DNA from 3 places in the Oricola indica genome. Region 1 is predicted to be linked to each of the others. Evidence: predicted binding sites of a transcription regulator. Region 1 holds the regulator's gene; each other region holds the start of a gene.
What was found. The regulator PhoB, encoded in region 1, activates phosphate uptake and scavenging genes when phosphate is short. The targets are predictions, from matches to a motif close to TGTCATNNANCTGTCAT.
Positions count from the first base shown of each region.

Region 2: the regulator PhoB is predicted to act here: its motif matches at 2,102-2,118, upstream of ACQK2M_RS17715 (alkaline phosphatase).
Region 3: the regulator PhoB is predicted to act here: its motif matches at 2,100-2,116, upstream of phnX (phosphonoacetaldehyde hydrolase).

Region 1 covers NZ_OZ245747.1:4,587,131-4,592,486, reverse strand. The annotation lists gene pstA (phosphate ABC transporter permease PstA) at 1-894, shown strand, start outside; gene pstB (phosphate ABC transporter ATP-binding protein PstB) at 915-1,724, shown strand; gene phoU (phosphate signaling complex protein PhoU) at 1,781-2,500, shown strand; gene phoB (phosphate regulon transcriptional regulator PhoB) at 2,518-3,210, shown strand; gene ACQK2M_RS22720 (GcrA family cell cycle regulator) at 3,280-3,834, opposite strand; gene ACQK2M_RS22715 (aspartate aminotransferase family protein) at 4,174-5,356, shown strand, end outside.
Region 2 covers NZ_OZ245747.1:3,518,419-3,523,774, reverse strand. The annotation lists gene era (GTPase Era) at 1-720, shown strand, start outside; gene recO (DNA repair protein RecO) at 736-1,485, shown strand; gene ACQK2M_RS17720 (PaaI family thioesterase) at 1,482-2,000, shown strand; gene ACQK2M_RS17715 (alkaline phosphatase) at 2,177-3,664, shown strand; gene ACQK2M_RS17710 (hypothetical protein) at 3,768-4,193, shown strand; gene ACQK2M_RS17705 (ABC transporter ATP-binding protein) at 4,275-4,949, shown strand; gene ACQK2M_RS17700 (ABC transporter permease) at 4,953-5,356, shown strand, end outside.
Region 3 covers NZ_OZ245747.1:2,198,956-2,204,311, forward strand. The annotation lists gene ACQK2M_RS11070 (aldose epimerase family protein) at 21-1,022, shown strand; gene ACQK2M_RS11075 (sugar kinase) at 1,019-1,939, opposite strand; gene phnX (phosphonoacetaldehyde hydrolase) at 2,167-3,000, shown strand; gene ACQK2M_RS11085 (DUF1045 domain-containing protein) at 3,115-3,822, shown strand; gene ACQK2M_RS11090 (hypothetical protein) at 3,833-4,066, opposite strand; gene ACQK2M_RS11095 (aromatic ring-hydroxylating oxygenase subunit alpha) at 4,071-5,222, opposite strand.

The sequences.
Region 1 (5,356 bases):
GTCTTCGAACTGCCGACCTCCTCACGCGTCGACGGCTATTTCAATGGCCGCCTGAAGCGCGAGGACGTGAGCGACAGCCGTTTCCTTGAGGCCAGCGATCTGGATCTCGCTGACGAATTGTACGAAGCGGGCATCATCAAGAGCGACTTCAACTGGACCTTCATCACTGGCGCCGATTCCGGCGTGGACAACCCGGGCGGCGCTGGTATCGGCGCTTCCGTGGTCGGTTCCTTCTTTATGATGATTGTCGTGCTGGCGCTAAGCCTCCCCATAGGCGTCGCCACCTCGATCTATCTCGAAGAATTCGCACCGAAAAACTGGTTCACCGACCTGATTGAGGTGAATATCTCCAACTTGGCCGCCGTGCCGTCGATTGTATTCGGTATCCTTGGTCTGGCGGTGTTCATCCAGTTCGCGGGTCTGCCGCAGTCTGCGCCACTGGTCGGTGGCCTTGTGCTGACGCTGATGACCTTGCCGACGATCATCATCTCGACCCGAGCCTCGCTGAAAGCGGTGCCGCCGTCGATCCGTGACGCCGCGCTGGGCGTCGGCGCGTCGAAGATGCAATCCGTCTTCCACCATGTGCTTCCGCTCGCCATGCCGGGCATCCTGACGGGAACGATCATCGGACTGGCGCAGGCACTTGGCGAAACCGCGCCGTTGCTGCTGATCGGCATGGTCGGCTTCGTGGCGCGCGGCTACCCGGACAGCTTCCTCACCGGTTTCACCGAGGCCAACTCGGCCATGCCTGCCCAGATTTACACCTGGGCGGCCCGCGCCGATGCGAGTTTCTACGAAAAAGCATGGGGCGGGATCATCGTCCTGTTATTGTTCCTCATGACCATGAACATCATTGCCATCATTCTGCGCCGCCGCTTCGAGCGCCGCTGGTAAGGAGAAAGACCATGAAAACGATGCTGACCGAAGCGGACAACACAGTCGCGACCGTGCCGGCCGCCGGCCCGAAAGACACAAAGATCAAGGCTCGCAAGGTGCAGGTCTATTACGGCGACACCCACGCGATCAAAGATGTCGATGTCGATCTCGAGGACAAGGCCGTCACCGCCTTCATCGGCCCGTCGGGCTGCGGCAAGTCGACCTTCCTGCGCTGCCTGAACAGGATGAACGACACGATCGACGTGGCGCGCGTCGAAGGCGAGATCACGATCGACGACGAGGACATTTACGACAAGAAGGTGGACCCCGTTCAGCTTCGCGCCAAGGTCGGCATGGTGTTCCAGAAGCCGAACCCGTTCCCGAAATCGATCTATGACAATGTTGCCTACGGCCCGCGCATTCACGGGCTCGCAAAGTCCAAGGCCGATCTCGACGTGATCGTCGAGAAATCGCTGCGCCGCGGTGCGATCTGGGACGAGGTCAAGGACCGCCTGACCGCACCCGGCACCGGTCTTTCCGGCGGCCAGCAGCAGCGTCTGTGCATTGCGCGCGCTGTCGCCACCGAACCGGAAGTCCTCCTGATGGACGAACCCTGCTCGGCTCTCGATCCGATTGCGACCGCAAAGGTCGAGGAACTGATCGACGAACTGCGCGAGAGCTACACCATCGTCATCGTAACGCACTCCATGCAGCAGGCAGCCCGCGTGTCGCAGCGCACGGCGATGTTCCACCTCGGAGAGCTCGTCGAGTTTGGTGATACGAAGGAGATCTTCACCAACCCGACCGAAAAACGCACACAGGACTACATCACCGGCCGGTTCGGGTAATTCCCGGCTCGGGTGGTGAAACAGCGATAACGAAACAAGGGAAGGACAGTCCGATGGTGCCAACGAGCCATACGGTGACCGCTTTCGACGAGGACATGAAATTCCTCGCCCACAAGATTGCCGAAATGGGCGGTCTTGCCGAGCGCATGGTGGAAAGCTCCATCCGCGCGCTTATCAAGTCGGACATTCCGCTCGCGCAGAAGGTCATCACCGACGATCTCGTTCTCGACGAGGCCCAGGCGACGCTCGACGACAAGGTCGTGCAGATCATCGCACAGCGCCAGCCCGTCGCCAGCGACCTGCGGGAGGTCTTCTCGACCATTCGTATCGCCAGCGACCTCGAGCGTATCGGCGACCTAGCCAAGAACATCGCCAAACGCGTTGTCGCGATTTCCGAGCGCGGTCATTCCGTCAATCTGGTCCGCGGCATCGACCATATCGGCGATCTCGCCCTGGCCCAGCTCAAGGAAGTGCTCGACGCTTTCGGCTCGCGCTCGGTCACGCGCATCAACATGGTCCGCGACCGCGATGACGAGATCGACGCGATGTACACGTCGCTGTTCCGCGAACTCCTCACCTACATGATGGAGGATCCGCGCAACATCACGACCTGCACGCATCTGCTGTTCTGCGCCAAGAACATCGAGCGCATCGGCGATCACGCCACCAACATCGCGGAATCCGTCTATTACATCGTGACGGGCGAGCATCTGTCCGCCTTTCGCCCGAAAGAAGACAAGACGCACAAAATCGTCGTGGATCAGCCCGACGCTTGATGCATGGGAGCATAGGCATGGGCAATCAGCCAAAGGTGATGGTTGTCGAGGATGAAGAAGCGCTTAGCGTTCTGCTGAAGTACAATCTGGAATCGGAAGGATACCGGGTCGACGCGGAACTGCGCGGCGACGAGGCCGAGATAGCGCTCCGTGAATCCGTGCCCGATCTCTTGATACTCGACTGGATGTTGCCGGGTCTCAGCGGCATCGAATTGTGCCGTCGGCTGCGTGCGCGGCCAGAGACGCAGCGCCTGCCGATCATCATGCTCACCGCGCGCGGCGAGGAAAGCGAGCGTATTCGCGGGCTTTCGACCGGTGCGGACGACTATGTCGTCAAGCCATTCTCGACGCCCGAACTGATGGCGCGGGTCAAGGCCATGTTGCGCCGCGCCCGCCCGGAAATCGTCGCCAGCGTGCTCAAGGTCGGGGAACTCGAACTCGACCGCGAGACCCATCGCGTCTATCGCAACGGGCGCGAGATCAAGCTCGGACCGACGGAATTCCGCCTTCTGGAGTTCTTCCTGCAGGCCCCTGGCCGGGTGTTCTCGCGCGCGCAACTGCTCGATGGCGTGTGGGGCGAGGACATCTATGTCGACGATCGCACCGTTGACGTACATATCGGTCGCCTGCGCAAATCCATCAATATCGGAAAGATGAGGGATCCGATCCGCACGGTTCGCGGGGCAGGCTATTCGCTGGAAGCGGTCTGACGCCCGCCAATTCCGTAACAAAAAGGGCGGCCATTGGCCGCCCTTTTTCTTTTCCTGATGTCCTCTCGCTCAGCGCGAGCGCTTGCGCTCGGATGTCGGCTGGAAGGCGAGTTTCGCGTGGTATTTGCAATAGGGCGAGGATTCCTCGGACTGGTGTCCGCAGAAATGGAAGTCTTCCGACAACGGATCGCCCTGCGGCCACTTGCAGGTGTTCTCATTGAGCTCGACCAGCGTCAGGTTCTTCGAGATCGGAACGACGACGTCCTCGATCGGACGGCGGTCGGCTTCCGCGAAGGCCACTGTGCTGACTTCGTTCTTCATCACCGTCGCGCCGACGGCATGCGTAACCGTCGTGAGGGTGCGTCCGCCGGCACCACCGCCGCCGCCGCCACCGCCGGAATAACCGCCGCCCCGTGGCGTGGAGGCCCGCGGCGCAACGCTGCGCTTGGTCTTGGGTGCGCCCGAGGAAACCGATTTCGCCCGGCCGGACAATTTCAGCCGGTGGACCTTGCCGATCACGGCATTGCGGCTCACGCCGCCGAGTTGTGCGGCGATCTGGCTGGCGCTCAGGCCGTCGGCCCATAGCTTCTTCAACATTTCGACGCGTTCGTCAGTCCAGCTCACTTCCGTCTCTCCATCCAATGACTGTGCGCAGAATCCTTCTCCGTGGCTCGGTTTTTCCAAGAAAAACCGGCACCCGAACGCGAAACTTGGGAGTAAACTCTGCGTGGTTGGCCCCGCTTGAAAGGAAACTACTATGGCCGCTGACTCGCTGACAAGAGTCGCCGGACATCCGTGAATCCGATTTCGCGGTTTTCAACAACTTGCATTTTTTATCTTGCCGACGCCCCCCGGAGACGCGGAATCTCCAGCCCGATTGACGCAAGCGCGGTCTGATCTTAAAACCGGAATGCCGCCGGAACAGGCGGCTTTTTTCGTTTGCACACCATGCGGGGCAATCAAATGACGCAACCATCGCCGCTGTTCGAGACCTATGCGCGGGCCGACATCGCCTTCGATCACGGAGAAGGCTCCTGGATCGTGGACACGCGCGGCGAGCGATATCTCGATTTCGGCGGCGGCATCGCCGTCAGCGCGCTCGGTCATGCGCATCCGCATCTGGTGGAGACACTGCGCGAGCAGGCCGGGAAGCTCTGGCATACCTCCAATCTCTACGAGGTGCCGGAACAGCGCCGGCTCGCCCAGCGCCTCGTCGACGCGACCTTTGCCGACAAGGTCTTTTTCACCAATTCCGGCGCCGAGGCGCTTGAATGCGCCATCAAGACGGCGCGGCGCTATCACTATGCCAAGGGGCATCCCGAGCGCTTCCGCATCATCACCTTCGAGGGCGCCTTTCACGGCCGGACGCTGGCGACCATCGCCGCCGGCGGTCAGCCGAAATATCTCGAGGGCTTCGGTCCCAAGGTCGAAGGTTTCGACCAGGTGCCCTTCGACGACATGGACGCCCTGAAGGCGGCGATCACGGACGAGACCGCGGCGCTGCTCATCGAGCCCGTGCAGGGCGAGGGCGGCATCCGTCCGGTCGCGCTGAGCTTCCTGCGCGATTTGCGCGCGCTCTGCGACGACAAGGGCCTGCTGCTGATCTTCGACGAGGTCCAGTCCGGCATGGGCCGGACCGGCAAGCTGTTCGCGCATGAGTGGGCCGGCATTGAACCGGACATCATGGCCGTGGCCAAGGCGATCGGCGGCGGCTTTCCGATGGGCGCCTGTCTTGCGACCGAAGAGGCGGCGAACGGCATGGTGCCCGGCGTGCACGGAACGACCTATGGCGGCAATCCGCTTGCCATGGCGGTCGGCAACGCCGTGCTCGACGTCATCCTCGCCGATGGCTTCCTGGAGGCCGTGCATGACAAGGCGCTGCGCCTGAAGCAAGGGCTCGCCTCGATCGTCGACCGTTATCCCGACGTGCTGGCCGAAGTGCGCGGCGAAGGGCTGATGCTCGGCATCAAATGCGTCGTGCCCAACACCGCCCTTGTGAAGCAGCTTTACGCAAACCACATGTTGACGATACCGGCGGGCGACAATGTCGTGCGCATCCTTCCGCCTCTGACCTCGACAGACGAGGATATCAAGATCGCGCTCGAACGCGTCGAAGAGGCCGTATCGCATCTGTCCGCAACGGGAC
Region 2 (5,356 bases), 1.1 Mb from region 1:
GCGCCGGGCGTCTTCGCACCGAAGCGCCGCCTCGACCGCGCCATGGTGACGTCGGCCTGGTCCGGTGCCCGCGATGCAGACATCGTCCTCGTGCTTGTCGATGCGCGCAAAGGCATCCGCGAGGACGAGGAACGCATCCTCGAGGTGCTGCCGGATATCCGTCAGACGAAATATCTGGTGCTCAACAAGATCGACACCGTCGAGCCGCCGCGGCTTCTTGAACTGGCGAAGGAAATCAACGAGCGCGCGGAATTCGCCGAGACGTTCATGATCTCGGCCTCGGAAGGTTACGGCTGCAAGGATCTTCTCAAGAAACTGGCGGAGACTGTCCCGGAGGGGCCCTGGTACTATCCGGAGGACCAGATCTCCGACCTGCCGATGCGCCAGCTCGCGGCCGAGATTACCCGCGAGAAGCTCTATCTGCGCCTACACCAGGAATTGCCCTATTCCTCCACCGTCGAGACGGAAACGTGGGAGGAAAAGAAGGACGGCTCGGTGAAGATCCAGCAGGTGATCTTTGTCGAGCGCGACAGCCAGAAGAAGATCGTGCTCGGACACAAGGGCGAGACGATCAAGGCAATCGGCCAGGCGTCACGCAAGGAGATCGCGGAGATCCTCGAGCAGCCCGTCCATCTCTTCCTCTTCGTCAAGGTGCGCGAGAACTGGGGCAATGATCCGGAGCGTTATCGCGAGATGGGGCTGGACTTTTCCGCCGACTGACGCAATCTCCGCGCCATGGAATGGCGGGACCGCGGCATCATTATCGGCACACGAAGGCATGGTGAGACCAGCCTGATCCTCGAAGTGATGACCGAGCAGCGCGGCCGGCACCTCGGATTGGTCCGCGGCGGGCGCTCGCGCCGCCAGCAGCCTGTGCTACAGCCCGGCAACGAAGTCGATCTCACATGGCGCGCACGCCTTGAGGACCATCTCGGTACGTTCCAGGTCGAGCCCATGGCGCTTGCCGCGGCGCGGCTGATGGAACACCCCTCCGGCATTTACGGTATCCAGCTGCTCGCCGGCCATCTGCGCCTGTTGCCGGAACGCGACCGACACTCGGAATTGTTCCGCGCGATGGAAGTCATCATCGAACATTTGTGCGAACCGGAACTCGCTGGTCCTCTGATGGTTCGCTTCGAATTGCGCCTGCTGGAGGAGCTGGGCTTCGGTCTCGATCTCACCGCCTGCGCGGGAACCGGCCAGCGCAACGACCTGATCTACGTGTCGCCGAAAACCGGCCGCGCGGTCAGCCGTCTGGCCGGTGACCCCTGGAAAGACAAGCTCATGGCGCTGCCGGCTTTCCTTGGCGGCCAGCCCTCCGCCGTGCCGACGGCGGCGGAAATGGCGGCCGCCTTCGATCTGACGGCCTTTTTTCTACGCCGGCATGTCTATGAGCCGCGCGCCATCAAGGAGCCCGATGCACGCGCAGGCTTCATCAACGCGGTCGGTCGGGCTTTTTCGGATAGCAGGGAGCACAGTACGTGAGTGTATCGAATGACGAGATCATGCCGGGCGTAGCGGCAATCGGCGGCTTCGGCCCGATACCTATCGCTGCCTATCACGAAATGACCGGGCTGGAGATCCTGCGGGCCATCATCTCCGGCGATCTGCCCGCGCCCCCCATCTCGAAGGTTCTGACATTCGCCCTCACGGAAGCCGACGAGGGCAGGGTGGTGTTCAGGGGTGTGCCCAAAACCGACTACCTCAATCCCGGCGGGACAGTGCATGGCGGCTGGACAGCGACGATCATGGATTCCGCGCTTGCATGCGTTGTCCAGTCCGTCTTGAAGAAGGGCGAGGCGCTTGCAACGACGGAGTTCAAACTCAACCTTTTGCGTCCCGTCCTGCCGGATATGGGCGAGGTCTCCTGCGAGGCGAACATCGTCAGCCGCGGGCGCACGATCGGCGTGTCGGAAGCCCGCCTGACCGACAGCCGAGGTCGGCTGCTCGCCTTCGGCACCGAAACCTGCTCGATCTTCCCGGCGCGCGCAAAGTCCTGAAACACCTCGAAATTTCTTATCTCTCATTCCGCATCGTAACCTTGTTGAGAACGAAATGTTATAAAATAACATATTGATATCGAAGGACTTTTCCCTGTTGCCGTTATTCAATTGTCATGCACGGCGGATACGAGGCGGAAGACGACCACCGTCATCCATCACACAGGGAGACACCCATGAAAACGACCGTCACCGCGGCGCTTCTCGCGACGCTTTCCGCATCCGCCGCTTTCGCCCAGGACCTGCCCCAGGCCAGCAGCGACTGGTTCACCTCGGCACAGAAAGTCATTCAGGAAAAGATTGCCGCACAGCCCAACACGAAGAAGGCGAAGAACGTCATTCTGTTCGTGGCTGACGGAAACGGTGTCGGCACCAACTACGCCGTCCGCCTGTTCGACGGCCAGTCCAAGGGTATGCTCGGTTCCGAAAACGTGCTGCCCTACGAGACCTATCCCTATACCGCGCTGATCAAGACCTACAACATCAACGCCCAGACACCGGATTCCGCCCCGACCGCCGGTTCGATGAACACTGGCGTCAAGCAGATCTTCAACACGATCAACCTCTCCGAAGCCGGCGTGAACAAGGATTGCGCCTCCGAGGAAGGCAACAAGCTGACGACCTTCTCCGAAATCGTCACGGGCATGGGCAAGTCGGTCGGTATCGTCTCGACCGCGCGCATCACCCACGCCACGCCGGCCGCCGTTTACGCCAAGACGGCTGATCGCAACTGGGAAGGCGAAGCGCCGGAAGGCTGCACCGATATCGCCCAGCAGCTGTTCGACGCCATGTCCGCCGGCACGGTCGATCTCGCTTTCGGCGGCGGCTCGCGCTACTTCGCGCCGAAGGATGTCGAGACCATGGATGGCGGCAAGGGGCGCCGCATCGACGGCCGCAACCTGATCGAGGAAGCTCAGGCTGCCGGCGCGCAATACGCCTACGACACCGCGTCCTTCAACGCGCTGAAGCTCGACGGCTCCACGCCGGTTCTCGGCCTGTTCGAAGACAGCCACATGAAATACGAATACGACCGCGCCGACGATGACGAGCCGTCCCTGACCGACCTGACCAAGGCCGCCATCGAGCAGCTGAGCCAGAACGGCGACGGCTTCTACCTGGAAGTCGAAGCGGGCCGCGTCGACCACGCGAACCATGCCGGCAACGCCTACCGCACCCTCACGGACGGTCAGGAATTCACCAAGGCCGTCGCTCTGGCGGACGAACTGACCGATGACGAGGACACCCTGATCATCGTCACCGCCGACCACGAACACGCGATCGCCTTCAACGGCTATTGCGGCCGCGGTTCCAGCATTCTGGGCCTCTGCATGGGCATCAAGGCTGGCCAGGTCGAGAATTCCGGCGAGCCGCTGCTCGGCGCCGACGGCAAGCCTTACACCGTCATCGGTTACCTGAACGGCGCCGGTTCGGTCATGACCGAGCAGGCCGACGGCTCCTATTTCGGCACCCGTCCGAATGTCGATGAAGAAACCGCGACCGACCCGGAATATCTGCAGCAGGCGCTGATCCCGATGTCTTCCGAGACCCATTCGGGCGAGGACGTTGTCTCCTTCGCCAAGGGCCCCTGGGCACATCTGCTGACCGGCACGCTTGAGCAGAACGTGATCTTCCACGTGATGCACCAGGCGGTCACCGCCGAATAACCGACGCATACGCAAACGGGAAAGGCCCGCCACGTTGCGGGCCTTTCCTCGTCCCCGACTGATATGGCTTTAAGCTGAAACGATCGTTGAAGTGAGGACAAGAATGGACCGGAGAACCTTTCTCGGCGCGAGCCTCGCTGTTGGATTTGCGCCGCACGCGCTGGCGCAGGACGATGGCGTCGTGCGCATGCGCGATCTCTACAACAAGGATCTGTCCTTTTCCGATTACGCGAAATCCATGGAGGGCAGCCGCATTTCCGTTCAGGGTTTCATGGCGCCGCCGCTCAAGGCCGAATCGTCATTCTTCGTGCTGACCAAGCGGCCGATGGCGGTTTGCCCGTTTTGCGAGACCGAGGCCGAATGGCCGGATGACATCCTCGCCGTTTACACCAAGCGAACCTTGAAGACAGTGCCCTTCAATATCCGCATCGTTACCAGCGGCGAACTCGCGCTCGGCACCTACACCGATCCGGAACTGGGTTTCGTCAGCCGCGTGCGGCTGGTCGACGCCACCTACGGGAGAGGTTGATGGGCGCTTCCGCGAACCGCAAGGTTCGCAGGCCCGCGCCGAGCGCGGATTCGCCCCAAGATCGGAAAAAGGATTAGACTGATGGGTCTCGCCCTGTCTGTCCGCGACCTTGTCGTCGAGGGCGACCGCGGACGCCGGCTCTTGCGCATCGGCGCGCTCGACATTCCCGCCGGAAGCCGTATCGGCGTGCGCGGCCCGTCGGGAGCCGGCAAGTCCACCTTTCTTTACGCGATCGCGGGCCTCATCGCTCTGAAGTCCGGGACGGTGACATGGGGCGATGAGGCGATTTCCGCCATGAACGCCCCCCAACGCGCCCGTTTCCGCCGCGAGCGCGTCGGCATGATTTTCCAGGACTTCCTCCTGTTCGAGGAATTGCCGGCGCTCGGCAACGCCGCGCTCGCGGCGTCCTATGCGGCAAGGTCCGAAGGTGATCGCATCGCCAGTGGCGCGGCCGCGATGCTTGCCCATCTGGGCCTCGGCGACCACGCCGACCGCGTAGTCGATACGTTTTCGGGCGGCGAACGCCAGCGCGTCGCGGTCTCGCGGGCGCTGGCCGCCGATCCGCCGGTCATTCTCGCCGACGAACCGACCGCCAGCCTCGACCGGGCCGCCGCCGACAGGCTGATCGGCGATCTCGCGGAGCTGGCCGAGACGCGCGGCAAGACATTGATCGCGGTCAGCCATGACGCCGCCCTGCATGAACGCATGGATCGCGTCATCGATATCGTCGATGGCTGCTGGACAGGCGAGGGCTGATCCATGTTCGCACCGGTAATGGATCTCTGGAACTCTCTGCCCGCCTCCGCGCAGGACGTGCTCTGGTTCGTGGTCCTGTTGCTGCCCGCGCTCGTGACCGGCCTCATCGTCACGCACGGCTACCGCCCCTTCGGTCTCGTGCGGGCGATGATGTGGCGCTACCGCTGGACAAATGCGCTCTTCATCGCGCTGATCGCCATTTCGGTCGGCATCGGCGTCGGGCTGATCGCGCAGGAGCGCGGGCTGCGCAAGGGCACGGCGCGCGCCGCCGAGAAATTCGATCTTGTCGTCGCCGCGCCCGGCTCGCAAGTGCAAATGTTGATGGCCGCCGTCTATCTGCAGCCCGTCGACGTGCCCCTGATCGACGGCCCCACCTACAACCGCATCGCCACCCACGAGAATGTCTC
Region 3 (5,356 bases), 2.4 Mb from region 1:
GAGTCGGAGGACGGGTTTTGGTGGAAGTCTGGGGAAGTCTGGCGAGTGGCGAACCGGTGCATCGGGTTGCGCTTGCGGGGGGTGGCCTGACCGCGCAGGTCATGACGCGGGGTGCGGCGATCCAGAGCCTTTTTCTCGACGGTCATGACGCGCCTCTCGTGCTCGGATTCGACCGAATCGAGGACTACGAGACCCATTCTCCCTATTTCGGCGCGACCGCTGGGCGCTTCGCCAACCGGATCGCCGGAGCGCGGTTCACGCTCGACGGCGCGGAATACCGGCTCGACTCGAACGACCACGGTCATTGCCTGCATGGCGGGTCGCGTGGTTTTTCCGAGCGGCTGTGGACAATCGAGGACCACGGGCGAAGCCATGTGGTCCTGCGTCTCGACAGCACGGATGGCGATATGGGCTTTCCGGGTGCGGTGACGGCGCGCTGCCGCTACGAACTGGCCGGGGAAGGCGAGTTGCGCGTGACGCTTACCGCCGAGACCGAAGCGCCGACGGTTTGTGCGATGGCGCATCACAGCTATTTTAACCTGGAGGATGGGGGCGCCGGCCCCGTCACCGGCCACGAGATCGCGATCGATGCAGACCGCTATCTGCCTGTGGATGAAACCCTCATTCCGCTCGGTGCGCCGATGCCGGTCGAGGAGACACGGTTTGATTTTCGCGACATGAAGCGCGTTGATGCTTATGGAGCCGCCGCCGACTACGATCACAATTTCTGTCTGAATGGCGCGGAGGGCAGGGTGCGGCAGGTGGCCGAGTTGTACGCGCCGCGCTCTGGCGTTTCCATGACCGTCACGACTGCGGAACCGGGCCTGCAATGGTTCACCGCCCCGTCCATGCAAATGACCGTCCCCGGTCTCGGCGGGCGTATTTACGGCAATCATGCCGGCATGTGTCTCGAAACGCAGAAATGGCCGGATGCACCGAACCGGCCGGACTATCCGAGCGCCGTTCTGCGGCCGGGTGAAATCCGCGAGCAGGCGAGCGTCTACAGGTTCTCGAAACGCTAGAAGCGTAACTCGGCGAGCGAATCCATCGGCATCAGGGCGCCGTAGTGGCGGATCACCTTCGCTGCGACCGTGTGTCCGAAAAGCGCGGCCTCGCTTGCGTCGCGCCCGGCCAGCCGCGCGGCGAGATAGGCGCCGTTGAAGCTGTCACCAGCACCCGTCGTGTCGAGGGGTTCGACGGATCGCGGCGGCGCAACCGGCTCGGTCCTGAGATCGACCGCGACGAGCGCGGCGTCTCCACCCGACTTGACGACGATCTCGCCCGGACCCTGATGGCGAATTCGTTCGACCGTTTCGCCGGGTGACGCATCGCCAAACAGGGCCTGTTCGTCGTCAAAGGTCGGCAGAACGATGGACGAGACCGCATAGCCGGCATTGATCGCCGTTCTGGCCGCGCCGATATCGGCCCACAGTCGCGGCCGGTAGTTGGGGTCGAAAGCGACGACCGAAACGCGCGACCGGGCGGACTCGATGATCGAAAGGAGATCGTCGCGGGCGCGTTCGGCGAGGATCGCGAGCGTTATCCCGGAAAAATAGATCAGGCCTGCGCCATGGAGACTCTCCGTAAGCTTGTCTCGATCGTCGGCGAGACAGCGGGCGGCGGCGCTTTCGCGCCAGTAGGTGAAGGAGCGTTCGCCATGCGCATCCAGCGTGATGGCGTAGAGGCCCGGAACGCGCCCCGGGATGACCGGGCTGTTGGCGATGCCAATGCCGTAATGACGCAGAAAGGCGATCTGTTCGCGCGAGAAGGGGTCGTCGCCGAAGGCGGACACATAGTCGGTCTCCGCCGATTGCGGGGAGAGAGCGCGCAGATACCACAGCGTGTTGAGCGTGTCGCCGGCGAAGCCCTGCCGCCATGTCGTGCCTTCGCGGCCGGACAGTTCGATCATGCTTTCGCCAATGGAGACGATACGGGTCATGTTCCTGCTCGCTGGTCGAGACGGTTCGTTGGCGCGATACAGCATGGCCGACCCGGCTTGGCAAGAATGCCCGGCGCGCGATGACGGATTTGTGTCGAAGTGCTTTGTCGCGTGGCCATTTCGCTCGTGTTTTCAGTCTGGTTCGCCGATGGTTTTCCACTGTCGTATGAATGTCATCTGCGGCGGTAGAATAGGCGCAACCGAAGTGGGGCAGGCGGTCGGTCATCATGCATGTAAAGGCTGTGATCTTCGATTGGGCCGGGACGCTGGTCGATTTCGGCTCGCTGGCGCCGGTGCTCGCCTTGCAGCGGGTCTTCGAGGAATCCGGTATCGCGATAACGGTCGAGGACGTTCGCGCCGACATGGGGCTCGGCAAGCTCGACCATATCCGCGCAATCGGCGCGAAGCCGCGCGTCGCGCGCGCCTGGGCCGATGTCCGCGGCGGCGCGGAATTCCAGGAAAGCGACGCTGAAGGGCTGCACGAGCGGTTCCGAACGCTGAACCGTCATATCGCCAGCGAACGCGGCAAGCTGATCAGCGGCGTTCCCAAGGTCTGCCGGACGTTGCGCGAACGCGGCATCGCGATCGGCAGCACTACCGGTTATTCGCGCGACATCATGGAGCCGGTCATCTCGGTCGCGCGGGCGCAGGGCTTCGAGGCGGATGTGGTCGTTTGCGCGGACGATGTTTCGGAGTCGCGCCCTTCGCCGCTGGCGATGTATCAAGCCATGGTTTCGCTCGGCGTCTATCCCGCATCCGCGATCATCAAGGTCGACGATACGATACCCGGGCTGATGGAAGGCAAGGCAGCCGGTGCCTGGACCGTCGGAATCAGCGAGACGGGCAACGAGATGGGAATGGCGGAGGAGGCGTTCGCGGCGCTCCCGGCCCGCGAAAGGCTCGATCTCGCCAATGCCGCCGCCAAGCGGCTGACCGATGCCGGTGCCGACTATGTCATCGGCTCGGTGGCCGATCTTGTCGGAATCGTCGATGACATCAATGAAAGGCTTGCCGACGGAGAGCGGCCCGAATTGCTCGAATACGAAACGGAAGCGGTCTGACAGGCGATTTCGGCCCGAATATTACGCCGGATAAATAAGCCCGCGAAATTTCGCATGGTTGTCACAAGGTTGGCGTAGCAGGATCGAACCGGTTCAGGAGCCTGATTCGCAGCCATGCGCTACGCCATCTACTTTACGCCACCAAGGGATCACCCGCTGACGCGCGCCGCGTCGAGCTGGCTCGGGCGCGATGCGTTTTCCGGGCTGACGCTGCCGCATGCGGAGCGGACGGGCCTCGCGCTGGGTGAACTGGCCTATTTCACCGCTGTTCCGCGCCGCTACGGGTTCCATGGCACGCTGAAAGCGCCGTTCCGGCTCGCCGACGGTTACACCGAGGCCGACCTGTCCGCGGCCGTGCGGACATTTGCCGAGGATGTCGAACCGGTGACGATCGACCGTGTCGCGGTCGCGCGGCTCGGCGGTTTCTTCGCGATCGTGCCCGAGGAACCGAACAGTGTGCTCGCCGAGTTTGCCGGCAGGGTGGTCGCGGTTTTCGACAAGCTTCGCGCGCCGCTGACCGAGAAGGAATTCCAGCGGCGGGATCCCGAACGTCTATCGACCTCTCAACTGCGCAACCTGCAGAACTGGGGCTACCCTTACGTCTTCGACGACTTCCGCTTCCATATGACGCTGACAGGCCATGTGGAGCCGGACGACAGGCCGCGCCTCCATGCGGCGCTGGACAGGCACTTCAGCCATGTACTGTCCGAGCCGCTGGAGATCGATCATCTGGCCATCTTCGTCGAACGCGAAACCGGCGCGCCGTTCGAGGTGCACTCGATGTATCCCATCGAGCCTGTCGGCAAGCGCCGTTTCGCCTAGCCTTCTTGTATCAAAGCCTTGCGCGTTCGCGCAGCAGGCCGCCGAAGCGGTCGGCCTCTTGTGCGCCCGCTTCGAGCGCGAACACATAGGCCTGCGTCCAGAAAAAACAGGCCGCATCGGCGTCGCCGGCCGCACTCAGCAGGTCCGCCGCTTCTCCGTATAGCTGTGCGAGACGCGGTCCGTCCTGCGCCGCGTGCGCGGCGAGGAGGGCTGTGTCTAGATCGCCGAGCGCGGGATGCGGCATCGCGTTACCGGGCCAGTTGGGTGGCGACCCAGTGGTGGAACATGTGGGTCGGGCTGTCCATGACGGGCGAAAAGCGCCCGCCGTCGAAATCGACCGCGTGCCGTCCCTGCTGCATGCCTTCGACGACGAAGACATCTTCTTCGAAGACCTCTTTCCACTGCGTCGTGTTGCGGTTGCGCAAGGCCTGGTAGCCGGGCCCGACCGATGCCTCGTCGTGATAGTAGATCTCGACGTGCTCGATTGTCCGATCGACCGAGATCGGCTCCAGCAGGATCGCGAAGGAATGGTCGCGATGCACGCCGAACAGCACGTTCGGGTAAAGCGCGATGTACTCGGCGGCTGTGTCCCATTTCGGGCCCAGTTTCGGCGCGTCGCCGAAAACCTGTCCGTTCTCGCCCGCCATTTGCCGGTAGACCATCGTGCCCTGGCCGGAAAACGCGCCCGGTTCCTCGATGTGATAGTGATCCTCGAGCCGGGAATAGCTGTTCAGGCCGGGATGCACCCATGGCAGGTGGTAGCTCTCGCAGTAGTTCTCGACGGCGAGTTTCCAGTTGGTGGCGACATCGAGCGCGAAGCCGGAATCGGCGCCGGAATGATGAAGCGGCATTTCGAATTCTTTCCAGCGGTCGACCGCCTTCGAATGTGCCTCTTCGAAGGGTAGCGCATCGCCGGAAATGTTGACGAAGACCACGTCGCGCCAGACATGCGACCGCACTTCGATCAGGCCCAGTTCGTCGCGGCGGATGGCCTCATGGGCATTATGGCCCGGTCCGCCGACATGCGGGGTCGCTTTCAACGCGCCGTCGAGGTCGTAGCACCAGGAATGGTATGCGCATCGGATCGCGCCGCGAATGCGCCCCGGTTCGCGTACCAGGATCATGCCGCGATGGCGGCAGATGTTCTGGAACACCCTTACATTGCCGTCACGTCCGCGGATGATGACGAGCGGCTGACCGAGGAAGGTCTGCGGCTTGGCATCGCCGTTCTCGGGAACGTCCTTGGCGAAGCCTATGCCGGCCCAATTGTCAAAAAATACACGTTCCCTGTCGGCCTCGAACCATGCCGGATCGATATAGTGCCGGTTCGACAGCCCGTTCGCCGTCGCCACGGGTTGGAGAACACGGGACAGATCCGCATCCGTCAGCCGCTGGTCCATGCCATACCTCCACGTGTTTCCTGCTTGTGGAATGGATTTTGCGGTAGCGAATCCGGTTTGGACATGCGGATTTGAGAAATCTCCATGTCCAAACGCGACGCCGGGTGGCGATTGACCTCAAAACCTGTTTGACA